3 linked regions of the Geobacter metallireducens GS-15 genome follow. The protein of the gene in region 1 interacts with the protein of each later gene in a pairwise test. Links are inferred from orthologs where the notes say so. Each region holds a gene or a part of one and is shown on either strand. Other genes may lie near its edges.

Evidence for each region.
Region 2: the proteins of rplL (region 1) and dnaE interact in binary tests that used the Escherichia coli proteins (3 or more experiments, as listed by UniProt). The link is inferred for Geobacter metallireducens GS-15 from one-to-one orthologs.
Region 3: the proteins of rplL (region 1) and nikR interact in binary tests that used the Escherichia coli proteins (3 or more experiments, as listed by UniProt). The link is inferred for Geobacter metallireducens GS-15 from one-to-one orthologs.

The regions. Positions count from the first base shown.
Region 1 is NC_007517.1:685,575-688,421, reverse strand. It holds rplL (50S ribosomal protein L7/L12), read right to left. Parts: upstream 1,693-2,847; coding sequence 1,309-1,692; downstream 1-1,308. Other genes in the region: rplA (50S ribosomal protein L1), read right to left, coding at 2,442-2,847; rplJ (50S ribosomal protein L10), read right to left, coding at 1,742-2,266; rpoB (DNA-directed RNA polymerase subunit beta), read right to left, coding at 1-1,146. UniProt on the Escherichia coli protein: The binding site for several of the GTPase factors involved in protein synthesis (IF-2, EF-Tu, EF-G and RF3). Is thus essential for accurate translation.
Region 2 is NC_007517.1:1,364,442-1,369,930, forward strand. The notes cover bases 1,459-5,489. They hold dnaE (DNA polymerase III subunit alpha), read left to right. Parts: upstream 1,459-1,821; coding sequence 1,822-5,289; downstream 5,290-5,489. Other genes in these bases: GMET_RS06110 (hypothetical protein), read right to left, coding at 1,459-1,540; GMET_RS06120 (acetyl-CoA carboxylase carboxyltransferase subunit alpha), read left to right, coding at 5,343-5,489. Outside these bases: GMET_RS06105 (DUF4062 domain-containing protein), read right to left, coding at 1-884; more of GMET_RS06110, read right to left, coding at 881-1,458. UniProt on the Escherichia coli protein: DNA polymerase III is a complex, multichain enzyme responsible for most of the replicative synthesis in bacteria. This DNA polymerase also exhibits 3' to 5' exonuclease activity. The alpha chain is the DNA polymerase catalytic subunit.
Region 3 is NC_007517.1:537,975-542,368, forward strand. What follows is about bases 587-3,522. They hold nikR (nickel-responsive transcriptional regulator NikR), read left to right. Parts: upstream 587-1,812; coding sequence 1,813-2,232; downstream 2,233-3,522. Other genes in these bases: GMET_RS02455 (metal ABC transporter ATP-binding protein), read left to right, coding at 587-918; GMET_RS02460 (metal ABC transporter permease), read left to right, coding at 915-1,733; folK (2-amino-4-hydroxy-6-hydroxymethyldihydropteridine diphosphokinase), read left to right, coding at 2,307-2,795; GMET_RS02475 (YHS domain-containing protein), read left to right, coding at 2,806-3,093; fsa (fructose-6-phosphate aldolase), read left to right, coding at 3,090-3,522. In the rest of the region: GMET_RS02450 (metal ABC transporter substrate-binding protein), read left to right, coding at 1-157; more of GMET_RS02455, read left to right, coding at 148-586; more of fsa, read left to right, coding at 3,523-3,734; GMET_RS02485 (GNAT family N-acetyltransferase), read right to left, coding at 3,818-4,394. UniProt on the Escherichia coli protein: Transcriptional repressor of the nikABCDE operon. Is active in the presence of excessive concentrations of intracellular nickel.

The sequences.
Region 1 (2,847 bases):
ATCACCAGGACGCAGGCGACGATAGATCTCAATGAGCGCGTCGTCAGTAGTGTTTATCTTATCGACGAGCAGTGTGTCCCGCAGCGAGGATGTCACATGGAGGTTGTCGATGAAAAGAACCTTGAACTCCGAAATGCCCCGTGCCTTGATCTCGTCAAGCTTAGCCTGGGAGATCTCCTCGTTGCACTCTACCAGCACTTCGCCAGTGGCAGGGTCAACAATATCGGTAGAAGCGTACTTTCCACAGACCTCTTCGGCTTTAATGGGAATCTCGGTGATTCCGTGCTCGGTCATCTTGCGGATTGCCGCCTTGGTGAACTTTCTGTTCGCCTTGATGATGACTTCACCGGTCTTGGAATCAACGATGTCGGAAGAGGTTTTCTGAGTTGTCAGAAGCTCGGCGTCGGCCTTCTTCCACATCCGCTCCCCATCGAGCCCGATCTCCTCACTCCGGTAATAAAAATTGAGAAGCTCCTCCGCACTGTTGCCAAGGGCCTTAAGGAGGACCGTTGCCGGCATCTTGCGGCGACGGTCGATCCGGACATAGAGTATGTCCTTGTGGTCGAACTCGAAATCGAGCCAAGAGCCACGGTAAGGGATCACTCGGGCGGAATAGAGGACCTTGCCGCTGGAATGGGTCTTGCCCTTGTCATGGTCGTAGAAAACACCGGGAGAGCGGTGAAGCTGGCTCACGATAACACGTTCGGTACCGTTTATGATGAACGTGCCGTTCTCGGTCATGAGCGGGATCTCGCCGAAGTAGACCTCCTGCTCCTTGATATCCCGAATAGAACGGACGCCAGTATCCTTGTTCACGTCCCAAACGACGAGGCGCACCTTCACCTTCATGGGGGCGGCGAAGGTCATCCCGCGTTGGTGGCATTCTTCAACATCGTACTTCGGTGTGCCGAGGCTATAGGAAACATACTCAAGCGAAGCAGTATCGCTAAAGTCCTTAATTGGGAAAACACTCTTGAATACAGCTTCGAGCCCGCTGTTCTTGCGTGCTTCGGGGGGGGTGTCAATTTGCAGGAAACGCTTATAGGAATTTTTTTGAATATCAATAAGGTTGGGGATGTCAATGATTTTCTTGATCTTGGCGAAATTCTGGCGTAGAAGCTGGTTATTCGCAATTGAATAAGCCATGTTTTCTCCTTTGGCGAGGCTCATGGAGCCTCTAACCCCCTGGATTTAGTGCCTTCTCCGATATTGCCCGGAGCCAGCGGATACGAATTCGGAACTAAAATAGAAGAGCCAAGGCCGCATGAAGCGGCCTTGGCTGATGTGCTGACGCAGTAGACTCGAGCCTTACTTGATCTCGACTTCAGCGCCGGACTCAACGAGTTGCTTCTTGGCGTCCTCTGCCTCTTCCTTGGAAACGCCAGTCTTGACGGACTTCGGAGCGCCGTCGACCAGGTCCTTGGCTTCCTTGAGGCCAAGACCGGTGAGGGCACGGACAACCTTGATAACGCCGATTTTGTTGGCACCGGCACTCTTGAGGATGATATCAAACTCGGTCTTTTCTTCAGCAGCCTCGGCGGCAGCGGCCGGAGCAGCGGCAGCGGCAACGGCGACCGGCGCAGCGGCGGAGACACCGAACTTCTCTTCGAGTTCTTTCACGAGCTCAGAGAGCTCAAGAACGGTCATATTCTCAATGAAGCTAACGACATCGGCTTTGGTGATTTCTGCCATTTCTGTATTCCTCCGTTAATAACGTTCGTTGTTGAATGTAAAGGAAGGACTAATTGCCTTCCTTTTGGATTTTGATTGCGTTGAGCGCACGAACAAAACTTCCCGGAACTGCTGCCAGGACGCCCACAAAGTTGGCAACCGGAGCATTGATGGTTCCAAGCAATTTCGCAAGAAGTACTTCACGGCTCGGCAGATCGGCCAATGCCTGGATATCGCTGACCGAGATCTGCTTGCCGGACAGCACGGCAGCCTTAAGCTTGAAGGTGTTGGCCTGGGTTTTGGCAAACTTTGACAGAACCTTAGCAGCTGCGACCGGATCATCATAGCTGAACGCAATGGCGGTCGGACCGGCGTAGTGGGGAGAGAGCGATTCCTTGTCGGTCTCCTTGGACGCAAGCTCCAGCAACGTGTTCTTGGCAACCTTGTACTCAACGGCAGCTGCACGAAGTTCATTTCTCAGGGTCGTTGCCTGCTCTACGCTCATACCACGGAAATCGGCGAGAAACACTGCTTTAGCCCGTTTAAGCTTTTCGTGCAGTTCCGCTACCTGTTGTTGCTTGTTTTCTCTATTCAAGCGCCTTCCTCCTTTCTGTTCGGGTTGAGGGCCGAAGCCCCAGCCAAAGTCAGAAAGTGCGGGGTTTAGTACTTTCCTGTGACTACCACAAGTCTCGGCAGGCTGCCTGCGCCATTAAGCCCGGATGCTGCCCGGGCACCTGCTGTCTTTGACTTTGGCTTTATATACCTAATGCTCAGACAAGCTTCGACTGGACGTCTGCGATATCCAGATTCAGCCCCGGTCCCATGGTGGAAGAGAGGCTGATCTTTTTGATGTAGGTACCCTTGGCTGCGGACGGCTTCGCCTTAACGAGCGCCTCCACAAGCGCAAGAAGGTTTTCCTTGAGCTTGTCCGCATCAAACGATGCCTTACCGACCGGCGCATGGACAATACCGGCCTTCTCGACCCGGAATTCAACCTTCCCGGCCTTGGACTCCTTAACCGCACGGCCCACATCAAACGTGACCGTGCCGACCTTCGGGTTCGGCATGAGCCCGCGGGGACCAAGAAGCTTACCGATCTTGCCGACAACACCCATCATGTCGGGAGTCGCGATGGCGGTGTCGAAGTCGAACCACCCCTCCTGGATCTTGGCAACG
Region 2 (5,489 bases), 680 kb from region 1 along the record:
ACCCGGGTCCCGAATTCCTCCATCCCCGTAAGGGCAATGGTGCCGTGGGTAGCCACCGCCTGGCGGGCCTTCTCGCTGATTATACCCCACTCCTCCGGCTTGATGACACCGTCCTGCAGTGCGCTGCCAGCCTCCGCTGCCGGCAGGAAGAGGGGGTCGATCCTGAAACCGCCAAAGCCGGCCCGGTACTGCCGCACGATCAGGTTTGGTCCGGCTGCGGCGCGGAGTTCCTCCCGCAGGCGGGACAGCCGCTGTTGAGCCTCGGTCTCGGGCTCCGTAAAGATCGGAATGCAGGCTGGGGGGAATGCGGAGTGGCGATGGATTCCCTCGGAGCGGAGAAAGATGAGGGCTTTCCCCTGGGCGAGGCTGCGGTTGAGTGCGCCGTGCCTCATCTCAAGGGCCGTCGCCGACTCCCCGGCGCCGAGGAGTCCGGCTCGCTGCCAGAGGCGGGTGAGGGTATCGGCCGTTTCCGGGGAGATTGCCGCGTCTCTCCGGAGCCGGAAACGGGCCGGCAGCGTGGTCCGGTCCCACTGGTAGCAGGCGTCCACAAGGGTGATCTCCTCCTCGCTCAACTGTCCACTGTCCCGCACCGCGGCAAAGAGCTCCGCCGGCACCTTCTCCGGAGGCGGCACCCAGCCGTATCGCTCGCCCAGGAGCCCCAGGAAGAGGTCACAGTGTTCGATCTCGTCGAGGCAGACCGAGAGTGCCCCCCGTTGCCGGGACTCCTCCTCCGTCACCCCCCAGCGGAGATCCACCCCCACGAACTCCGCACCCCGCCGCCGGCAGCGGCTCCGCAGTTCCGGAAAGACGACCCGGTTCAGCCAGTCCCGCTCCGCGTGCATGTCGCGGAAGGTGGAGGATATGAAGAGGCGGATGATTTTCATGTATCCAACTTCTCGGCTAAAGGTGTTCCTTCGTGGGTGAAAAGTTTGTTCGTGTCGAGAACATGGACCTGTCCGGTCCGTTTGTTGACCTCGTCGTGCATGTGCTCGGTGCCGCCGGGGCCGTCACCTCCCTTGCGGTTCCAGAGACAGATGAAGTGGACCTTCTCTTCCCCCCAGGCAAGGGCCGTGTGGAGGAGCCAGAGGTTGGTGCGGACGTAGGGGCTCAGGTCGGCGGGACATGGCCCCAGTTCGTCGGGCATGACGAAGAGGGTGACGAGGGGATTGTTCTTTATGGCGAAGAACCGGTCGCGCCACTCTTCTCCCGCGAAGGTGACGGAGCGGGTGAGGAACTCGGGAATCCCGAATGGTATCCCCATATCCACCCGAACCCCCCGAGCGAGGCATGCCTCTGTAAAGAGGATGTCGCCGCCGCATGCGCCGCTGCAAAGGGCGAGATCATCGGGGCCGGCACCCAGTTCGTCGAGCATGGCGGCGATGGCTGCTGCGGCGACAGTCTCCTTGTCGGCAGGAAATCGGGGCTCGGGGCGGTCGGGGGCGTCGATCATGTGGCCGCTGAAGAGAAAGACCTGCCGCGGCTCCCACGGTGTGGGGGGTGGGCTTGTTTTGCGGTTGTGCCCGAAGGCGTGAAGGGGCATGGGGGCTCCCGTGTGTGCGAAGGGTCGCGTGTGTCGTCTTTCATTATAATGGAAAATTGGAGGGTTGCTACCAGAAGTTGGAAAAGTGCGGCACGCTTGCTCGGGGAAGATGTTGTTGAAATGGGATTAGCTGTTGTTAAATTGATGGGTTAGCTTGTGCGTGGCACGGTTTCCCGATACGTCTGCCATGTTGACACTTCCCGCTCTTTCGTGCCATAATCGTCAGAATTTTTTAGTCAAAATAAAATTATCCTTCCTCTGCAACGTCACACAGGTACCCCATGAGTTTTGTTCACCTCCATCTCCATACCCAGTATTCCCTCCTCGATGGCGCGATACGCCTCGGCGATCTGATAAAGAAAGCCAAGGATACCGATATGCCCGCCGTGGCCATCACCGACCACGGGGTGATGTTCGGCGCCATGGAGTTCTACCTCAAGTGCAAGGACAAGGGGGTGAAGCCGATTATCGGCTCCGAGGTCTATATCGCCCCCGGCTCCCGCTTCGTGAAAGAGGTGAAGGGGGGAGAGGCCGGCGCCGGTTACCACTTGCTCCTTCTCTGTGAGAACATGACCGGCTACCGGAACCTGTCGAAGCTGGTCTCCGTCGGGTTCAAGGAGGGCTTTTACTACAAGCCCCGCATCGATAAGGAGGTTTTGGCCCAGTACTCCGAGGGGCTCATCTGTCTCTCCGCCTGCCTGAAGGGTGAGGTGGCCTATCTCTGCGAGCGGGACCGGATGGAGGAGGCGATTGGGGTGGCCCGCTGGTACGCTGACCTCTTTCCCGACCGCTACTACATCGAGCTTCAGGAGAACGGTCTTGCGGAGCAGGACAAGGCCAACAAGGGGCTCCTGGAGGTGGCGCGGGAGGTGGGACTGCCGCTGGTGGCCACCAATGACTGCCACTACCTGAACCGGGAGGATGCCCGCGCCCATGAGGTGCTCCTCTGCATACAGACCGGCAAGACCATGAACGATTCGGCGCGGATGCGCTTTTCCACCGACGAGTTTTACGTGAAAACCCCTGAGGAGATGGCCGCCGCGTTCCACTACGCGCCGGAAGCCGTTTCCAATACCGTGAAGATTGCCGAACGGTGCAACCTCGACTTTGATTTCAAGACCTACTATTTCCCCCAATTCGATCCCCCCGTTGGGCAGACCCTCGATCAGATGCTGGAGGATGCGGCCCGCAAGGGGCTTGAGTTCCGTCTCAAGGAAATCAGGCTCAAAAACCCCGACATGTCCCCGGAGCAGGAGCAGAAGTACTGGGAGCGGTTGCGCATCGAGCTGGACTGCATCACGCAGATGGGGTTCCCCGGCTACTTCCTCATCGTGGCCGACTTCATCAACTGGGCCAAGGACCACGGCATCCCCGTGGGGCCGGGACGGGGCTCGGCGGCCGGCTCCCTGGTTGCCTATTCCATCCGGATCACTGACCTGGATCCGCTCCCCTACAATCTCCTCTTCGAGCGCTTCCTGAACCCGGAACGGATATCCATGCCTGATATCGACGTGGACTTCTGCCAGGACCGCCGCGAGGAGGTTATCCACTACGTCACCGGGAAATACGGCCGCGACCAGGTCTGCCAGATCATCACCTTCGGGACCATGTCTGCCCGGGCCGTCATCCGCGACGTGGGGCGCGCCCTGGACATGACCTACGGCGATGTGGACAAGATCGCCAAGCTGGTGCCGGAGGTGCTCGGCATCAAGCTCAAGGACGCCATTGCCCAGGAGCCCCGCCTGAAGGAGGCGTCCGAGGCCGACTCCCGCGTGAAGGAGTTGCTGGAGATTGGCCTGCGCCTCGAAGGGCTCGCCCGCCACGCCTCCACCCACGCGGCCGGCGTCGTGGTGGCCCCCAAGGTGCTCGAAGAGTTCTGCCCCGTCTACAAGGACCAGAAGACCGGCTCCCTCACCACCCAGTACTCCATGAAGTACGTGGAGAAAATCGGCCTCGTGAAGTTCGACTTTCTGGGGCTCAAGAACCTGACGGTCATCCATAACGCGGTGAAGATCATTCGGGCCGGTAAGGACCCCAACTTCGACATCGCGGCCCTGCGGGACGACGACCGGGCCAGTTACGATCTCATCTCTGCCGGCAACACCACCGGCGTCTTCCAGCTCGAATCCAGCGGCATGAAGGATATGCTGGTAAAGCTGAAGCCTTCCTGCTTCGAGGACGTCATTGCCGCCTGCGCCCTCTACCGGCCGGGCCCCCTCGGCTCGGGGATGGTGGACGACTTCATCGACCGCAAGCACGGCCGCAAGAAGGTGGTCTACGACCTGCCGCAACTGGAGCCGATCCTCAAGGACACCTACGGGGTCATCGTCTACCAGGAGCAGGTCATGCAGATCGCCCGGACCCTGGCGGGCTACTCCCTGGGGGGCGCCGACCTGCTGCGGCGCGCCATGGGTAAGAAGGACCCGGCGGAGATGGCCAAGCAGCGGGACATCTTCCTGGAAGGGGCCAAGAACGGTGGGGTCGATCTCCAGAAGGCGGGAGCCATCTTCGACCTCATGGCAAAGTTCGCCGAATACGGCTTCAACAAGTCCCACTCGGCTGCCTACGCCCTTGTTGCCTACCAGACCGCCTATCTCAAGGCCCACTACCCGGTGGAGTTCCTGGCCGCTCTCCTCACCGAGGATATGGGGAACACCGACAAGGTGGTGAAGACCATTTCCGACTGCCGGGAGATGGGGATCGAGATCCTCCCCCCTGACATCAACGACTCCCATCTCTCCTTCCGTGTTCTGGGAAACTCCATCCGCTTCGGCCTCGGGGCCGTGAAAAACGTGGGAGAGGGGGCCATCGAGGCGATTATCGAGGCGCGGCAAGAGGGAGATTTCAAGGATCTCTTCGACTTCTGCGAGCGGGTCGATCTCCACAAGGTCAACAAGCGGGTGGTGGAATCCCTCGTAAAGTGCGGTGCCTTCGACTCCACCGGCGGCCGCCGCTCCCAGCTCATGTCGGCCCTGGAGGATGCCATGGCCATCGGCCAGAAGATCCAGCAGGAGCGGGAGAGCGCCCAGGTCTCCCTCTTCGGTGTCGAAGAGATCGTCCGGACCAACGGCAACGGCAAGGGGAAGGTGCAGCTCCCCGATATCCCCGAATGGGACGACAAGCTGAAGCTGGGCCTGGAGAAGGAGGCCCTCGGCTTCTTCATCACCGGCCACCCCCTGGGGCGCTACGAGAAGGAAATCAAGCGCTTCGCCAACGTGGATACTGCCACCCTCGACGAGCGCGCCGACAAGAGCGAGGTTAAGCTCTGCGGCATCGTCACCTCCCTCAAGGAGCTGATTACCAAGAAGGGGGACCGGATGGCCTTCGCCACCCTGGAGGACCTGCTCGGTTCCGTGGAGGTGGTGGTCTTCCCCGAGGCTTTTGCCGCCGGGTCCGAGTACCTCAAATCCGACGATCCGCTCCTTATATCGGGCACCATCGACAAGGGGGAGAAGAGCATCAAGATCATGGCCAATGAGGTGATGCTCCTGCGAGACGTGAGCAGCCGGGAAACGAAACGAGTGATCTTTAATCTTGTGGGCGACGGCCTCGACCGGAGCCGCCTGGAGACCCTCAAGGGGATCATGCGCCGCCACCCCGGCAGCTGCAAGACGCTTCTGGCCATCGAGATTCCGGCCCAGTGCCGGGCCACCATCGCCCTTTCCGATTCGTACCAGGTGGCCCCCACCGAGGAACTCTCCCTTGAAGTGAAGAACCTCTTCGGCTATCATGCCGTGTCTTTTGAGTAACCGCCTCGCAGCGTTGACAATACATCAGAAAGAATCGTGCAAAGGAGACGTTAATGGCTTCCCAATATCAACTTGAATTCGAAAAGCCGGTGTTTGAGCTGGAGCAGAAAATCCAGGAGCTGGCCGACATTGCCGGCGACAATGTGGAACTGAAGACCGAGGTGGTCAAGCTGGAGAAGAAAGTGGACAAGATGCGGGAA
Region 3 (4,394 bases), 150 kb from region 1 along the record:
CACCGCAGAGACCATCGCCCGGGAAACCGGCGCCTCCATCCTCATGCTCCACGGCGCCCATACCGTCTCGAAGGCCGATCTGGACAGGGGAGTCACCTTTATGGAGCTCATGGAGAAGAACCTGAAGAATCTGCGGGAGGGGCTCCAATGTCGGTAGGGGTGGTCACGGTCCAGGGGCTTTCCCATGCCTACCAGGGGGTCGACGCCTTGCTCGACGTATCGTTTGCCGTGGAAAAGGGGAGCTACGTGGGGATTGTCGGTCCCAACGGCTCGGGGAAGAGCACCCTTGTCCGCTGCATTCTGGGGCTTGCCCGCCCCGACCGGGGGCGCGTCGACCTCTTCGGAACCCCCCTTGCTTCCTTCGATCAGTGGCAGCGGGTCGGCTACCTCCCCCAGGGGCTCCAGCATTTCAATCCCCACTTTCCGGCCACCGTGGCCGAGGTGGTGGGGCTGGGGCTCCTGGCCAACCGGAGCTTCCCCCGCCGCGTTCACCGGGAGGACGCCGGGGCCGTTGGCCGGGCCCTGGAGCTCATGGGTATCGGCGGCATCCGCAACCGGCTCATCGGTGAACTCTCCGGAGGCCTGCGGCAGCGGGTGCTCCTGGCCCGGGCCATGGTGAACGGGCCGGAGCTCCTTGTCCTGGACGAACCCACCACGGCCCTGGACCCGGAGACGCGGGAAATTTTCTACCGCACCATTCAGGAGCTGAACCGGGAGCGGAAAACCACCATCATCCTCGTGACCCACGACAGCGGCACCATCGGCCGGTACGCGTCGAGTCTCCTCTACCTGGACAAGCGGCTCGTCTTTTACGGAGGCTTCGACGACTTCTGCGGTTCGCCGGAAATGGGCGACTTTTTCGGCTCCCACTCCCAACACCTGATCTGCCATCGGCATCAAGACGGAGCACCCCGGTGACGTTTCTCGACATCTTTCAGTACGGCTTTCTCCTTCGGGCCCTTGCGGCCGGCTCCCTCATCGCGGCCCTTTGCGCAGTACTCGGGGTATTCCTCGTCCTGCGGCGCCTTTCACTCATCGGCGACGGCCTGGCCCATGTCACCTTCGGGAGTGTGGCCCTGGCCCTGTTCCTCCGCTTCCAGTCGGTCTATGCCACCGTCGCCGCCATCCCGGCCGTGCTCCTGGCGGCCCTGGGGATCCTGAGGCTGGCCGAGCGGGCGCGGATCTACGGCGACGCCGCCATCGGCATCGTCTCGTCCCTGGGGGTCGCCACCGGCATCCTGCTGGCGAGCATGGCCGGCGGCTTCAATGTGGACCTCTTCAGCTACCTCTTCGGCAACATCCTTTCCATCAGCCCCTTCGAACTGGGGCAGACGGCGGTCCTTTTCGTCATCGTCTGCCTCACGGTGCTCCTCTGCTATCACGACCTCTTCGCCATCGCCTTTGACGAGGAGCTTGCCCGCACCTCGGGAATCCGGGTCGATCGGATCAACGCGGTGCTCGTTCTCCTTACGGCGCTCACTGTGGTCCTGGCCATGAAGGTGGTGGGGATCATGCTCATCTCGGCGCTTCTCATCCTTCCGGCCGTCACGTCGCTGCAGATTGCCCGGGGGTTCCGGACCGCCATCCTCCTCGCCGTGCTCCTCGGGGTCCTGTCGGTGGTGGCGGGGATCGTCATCTCGTTCCTGGCGAATCTCCCTGCCGGCGCCACCATCATCCTGGTGAACTTCACCCTGTTCCTCGTCTCCTTCGGGCTGCGGAAGCTGCGGAAGTAGCGCGAAAAAAAGATTCCTCTCCCCGGCAAAGTAGTCTATTATCCAGCCGTTTCGAGATCAGCCGCAGGAGAAAAGACCCATGGGCGAAACCGTCAGATTCGGCATCTCCATCGACGACAAACTGCTGGAGAGTTTCGACCGCCTCATCGAGCAGAAGGGGTACATGAACCGCTCCGAGGCGGTCCGCGACCTGATCCGCGCGGCCCTGGTGGAGCTCAAGTGGGAAGGGGGCGAGGAGGAGACCGTCGGCACCGTGACCCTCGTCTACAACCACCACGTCCGGGACCTCTCCGACAAGCTCACCGAGCAGCAGCACTCCCACCACAATGAGATCGTCTCGGCCCTCCACGTCCATCTGGATGCCCACAACTGTCTTGAGGTCCTCGTGGTGCGAGGCAAGGCCCGGGAGGTGAAGAAGATCGCCGACGAGCTGATTGGCGTGAAGGGGGTCAAACACGGCAAGCTCGTCATGACCACCACGGGGGAGGAACTGCACTGAAAGGCCGGGACCGGGGTCCGGGAAAAGCGGTCAGGGGCGTTGAAAAATAGGGCGCGTTGTGCTCTAATCTACCGGTGAAATCGAACGTTTTCATAGCCCTCGGCTCGAACCAGGGGGATCGGGAACTGAACCTGCTACGGGCCGTGGCCGAGATCGGCAGGCTGGAGCAGACCCGCATCACGGCCCTTTCCGGCTTCTACGACACCGACCCCGTCGGGCCGGTGGACCAGCCCAACTTCCTCAACGCTGCCCTCAGGCTCGAAACGGCCCTCTCGCCCCGCCAGTTGCTCGCGGAACTCCAGCGGATCGAAACCGACGTGTTCCGGAGGGTGCGGGACGTCCCGTGGGGACCGCGCTCCATGGACCTGGACATCCTCCTCTACGGCGATCTCATCCTTGACGAAGAGGGGCTCGTCATCCCCCATCCCCGGCTCCACGAGCGGCGCTTCGTGCTGGTTCCCCTGGCGGAGATCGCCCCTGACGTTCATCATCCCCTGCTTGGGAAGCGGGTGGATGAACTGCTCCGCTCGCTCCCTCCCGGCGAGCGGGTGACCAGGATTTAGGAGTTTGCCGATGCGGCTGATTATCATGCTCATCCTGTTTTATGTGGGCTTCAGGATCGTGCAGGGTTTTTTGAAAAAGAAGCAGGAAGAGAAGCCGACGATACCTGCCCCGGAGAAGGAGGAGACCTTCCAGGACCCGGTCTGCGGCGTCTACGTCACCGAGGACGACGCCGTCATCGGCCGCCACGAGGGGAAACGGATCCATTTCTGCTCCATGGCCTGCCTGGAGAAGTACCAGGCCGGCCTTGAGCATGCAGGCACCACCCATAACCAATCAAACCCGGAGGAACGAAAATGAAGTTTTTCATCGACACCGCAGACGTGAACGAAATCCGCGAGGCCCACGAGCTGGGGCTCGTGGACGGCGTCACCACCAACCCTTCGCTCATCGCCAAATCGGGACGCAAGTTCGAGGAGGTCATCAAGGAGATCACCGGCATCGTTGACGGCCCCATCTCCGCCGAGGTGGTCTCCCTGGACCACGACGGCATGATCCGCGAGGCCGAGGAGCTGGCCGCGATCCACAAGAACATCGTCATCAAGCTCCCCATGACCCCGGAAGGGCTCAAGGCCTGCACCACCCTCACGAAGAAGGGGATCAAGACCAACGTGACCCTCATCTTCACCGCCATGCAGGCCCTTCTGGCCGCCAAGGCGGGCGCCACCTACGTCTCCCCCTTCGTGGGGCGCCTCGACGACATCTCCCAGGACGGCATGGGGATCATCGACGACATCAAGACCATCTTCGACAACTACGGCTACACCGCCGAGATCATCGTGGCCAGCGTCCGGAACCCCATCCACGTCCTGAACGCTGCCCTCATCGGCGCCGACATCGCCACCATCCCCTACTCGGTCATGCTCCAACTGGCCAAGCACCCCCTCACCGACGCCGGCATCGAGCGGTTCCTGAAGGACTGGGAGAAGGTGCCGAAGTAAGGTTTTCCCTGTATTATTGAAAAAAACCCCGACGGTGGATGCTGTCGGGGTTTTTTTCATGCTGTGAAAACCGTTCGTAGGCTTCAGAGGTGCTCTAGTTCTTTTACCCAGAACACCATCGTATTGTCGGTTACCTCCCCCTCAAGGTTGGGCCAGGGGAGTGTCACGCTCAGTTCCGGATGCCGGATGAACCCGGCCTTGATCAGGTAGCCGTCGATGGGATGGTAGTCGCCCGGTCGCAGGGGGTGGTCTTCGGGCCGCTCGATGGTGGCACAGGCCAGGTGACGATACCTCCCCAATGAGCGGATATGTTCCTCGAACTCCTTCAGAAGCCGTGAGCCAAGCCCCTGCCCTCGGTAGCCCGGCAGGAAAAGCACTTCGCCAAGGTAGTAGATGGTGTCCAGGGAGAAGGGGCTGCCGGCGAATGGTGCCGTGAAGGTCGCCGGTTCCCCGTGTAATGGCACGCCGGTGCCGGCGCCGATGATGGCGTCACCGTCCCGGACCACGAACACGCAGGCATCCGGCGTGTCGGCGTAGGCCCGCAGATACTTCGTCTCGATTTCCCGGGAGCCCTTGTAGAGGTAGGGATACTCCTCGAATATCGTGATCCGGAGCCGGGCGATTTCCGAAAGGTGCGGTATGACAGCCGGTCCGGTGCAT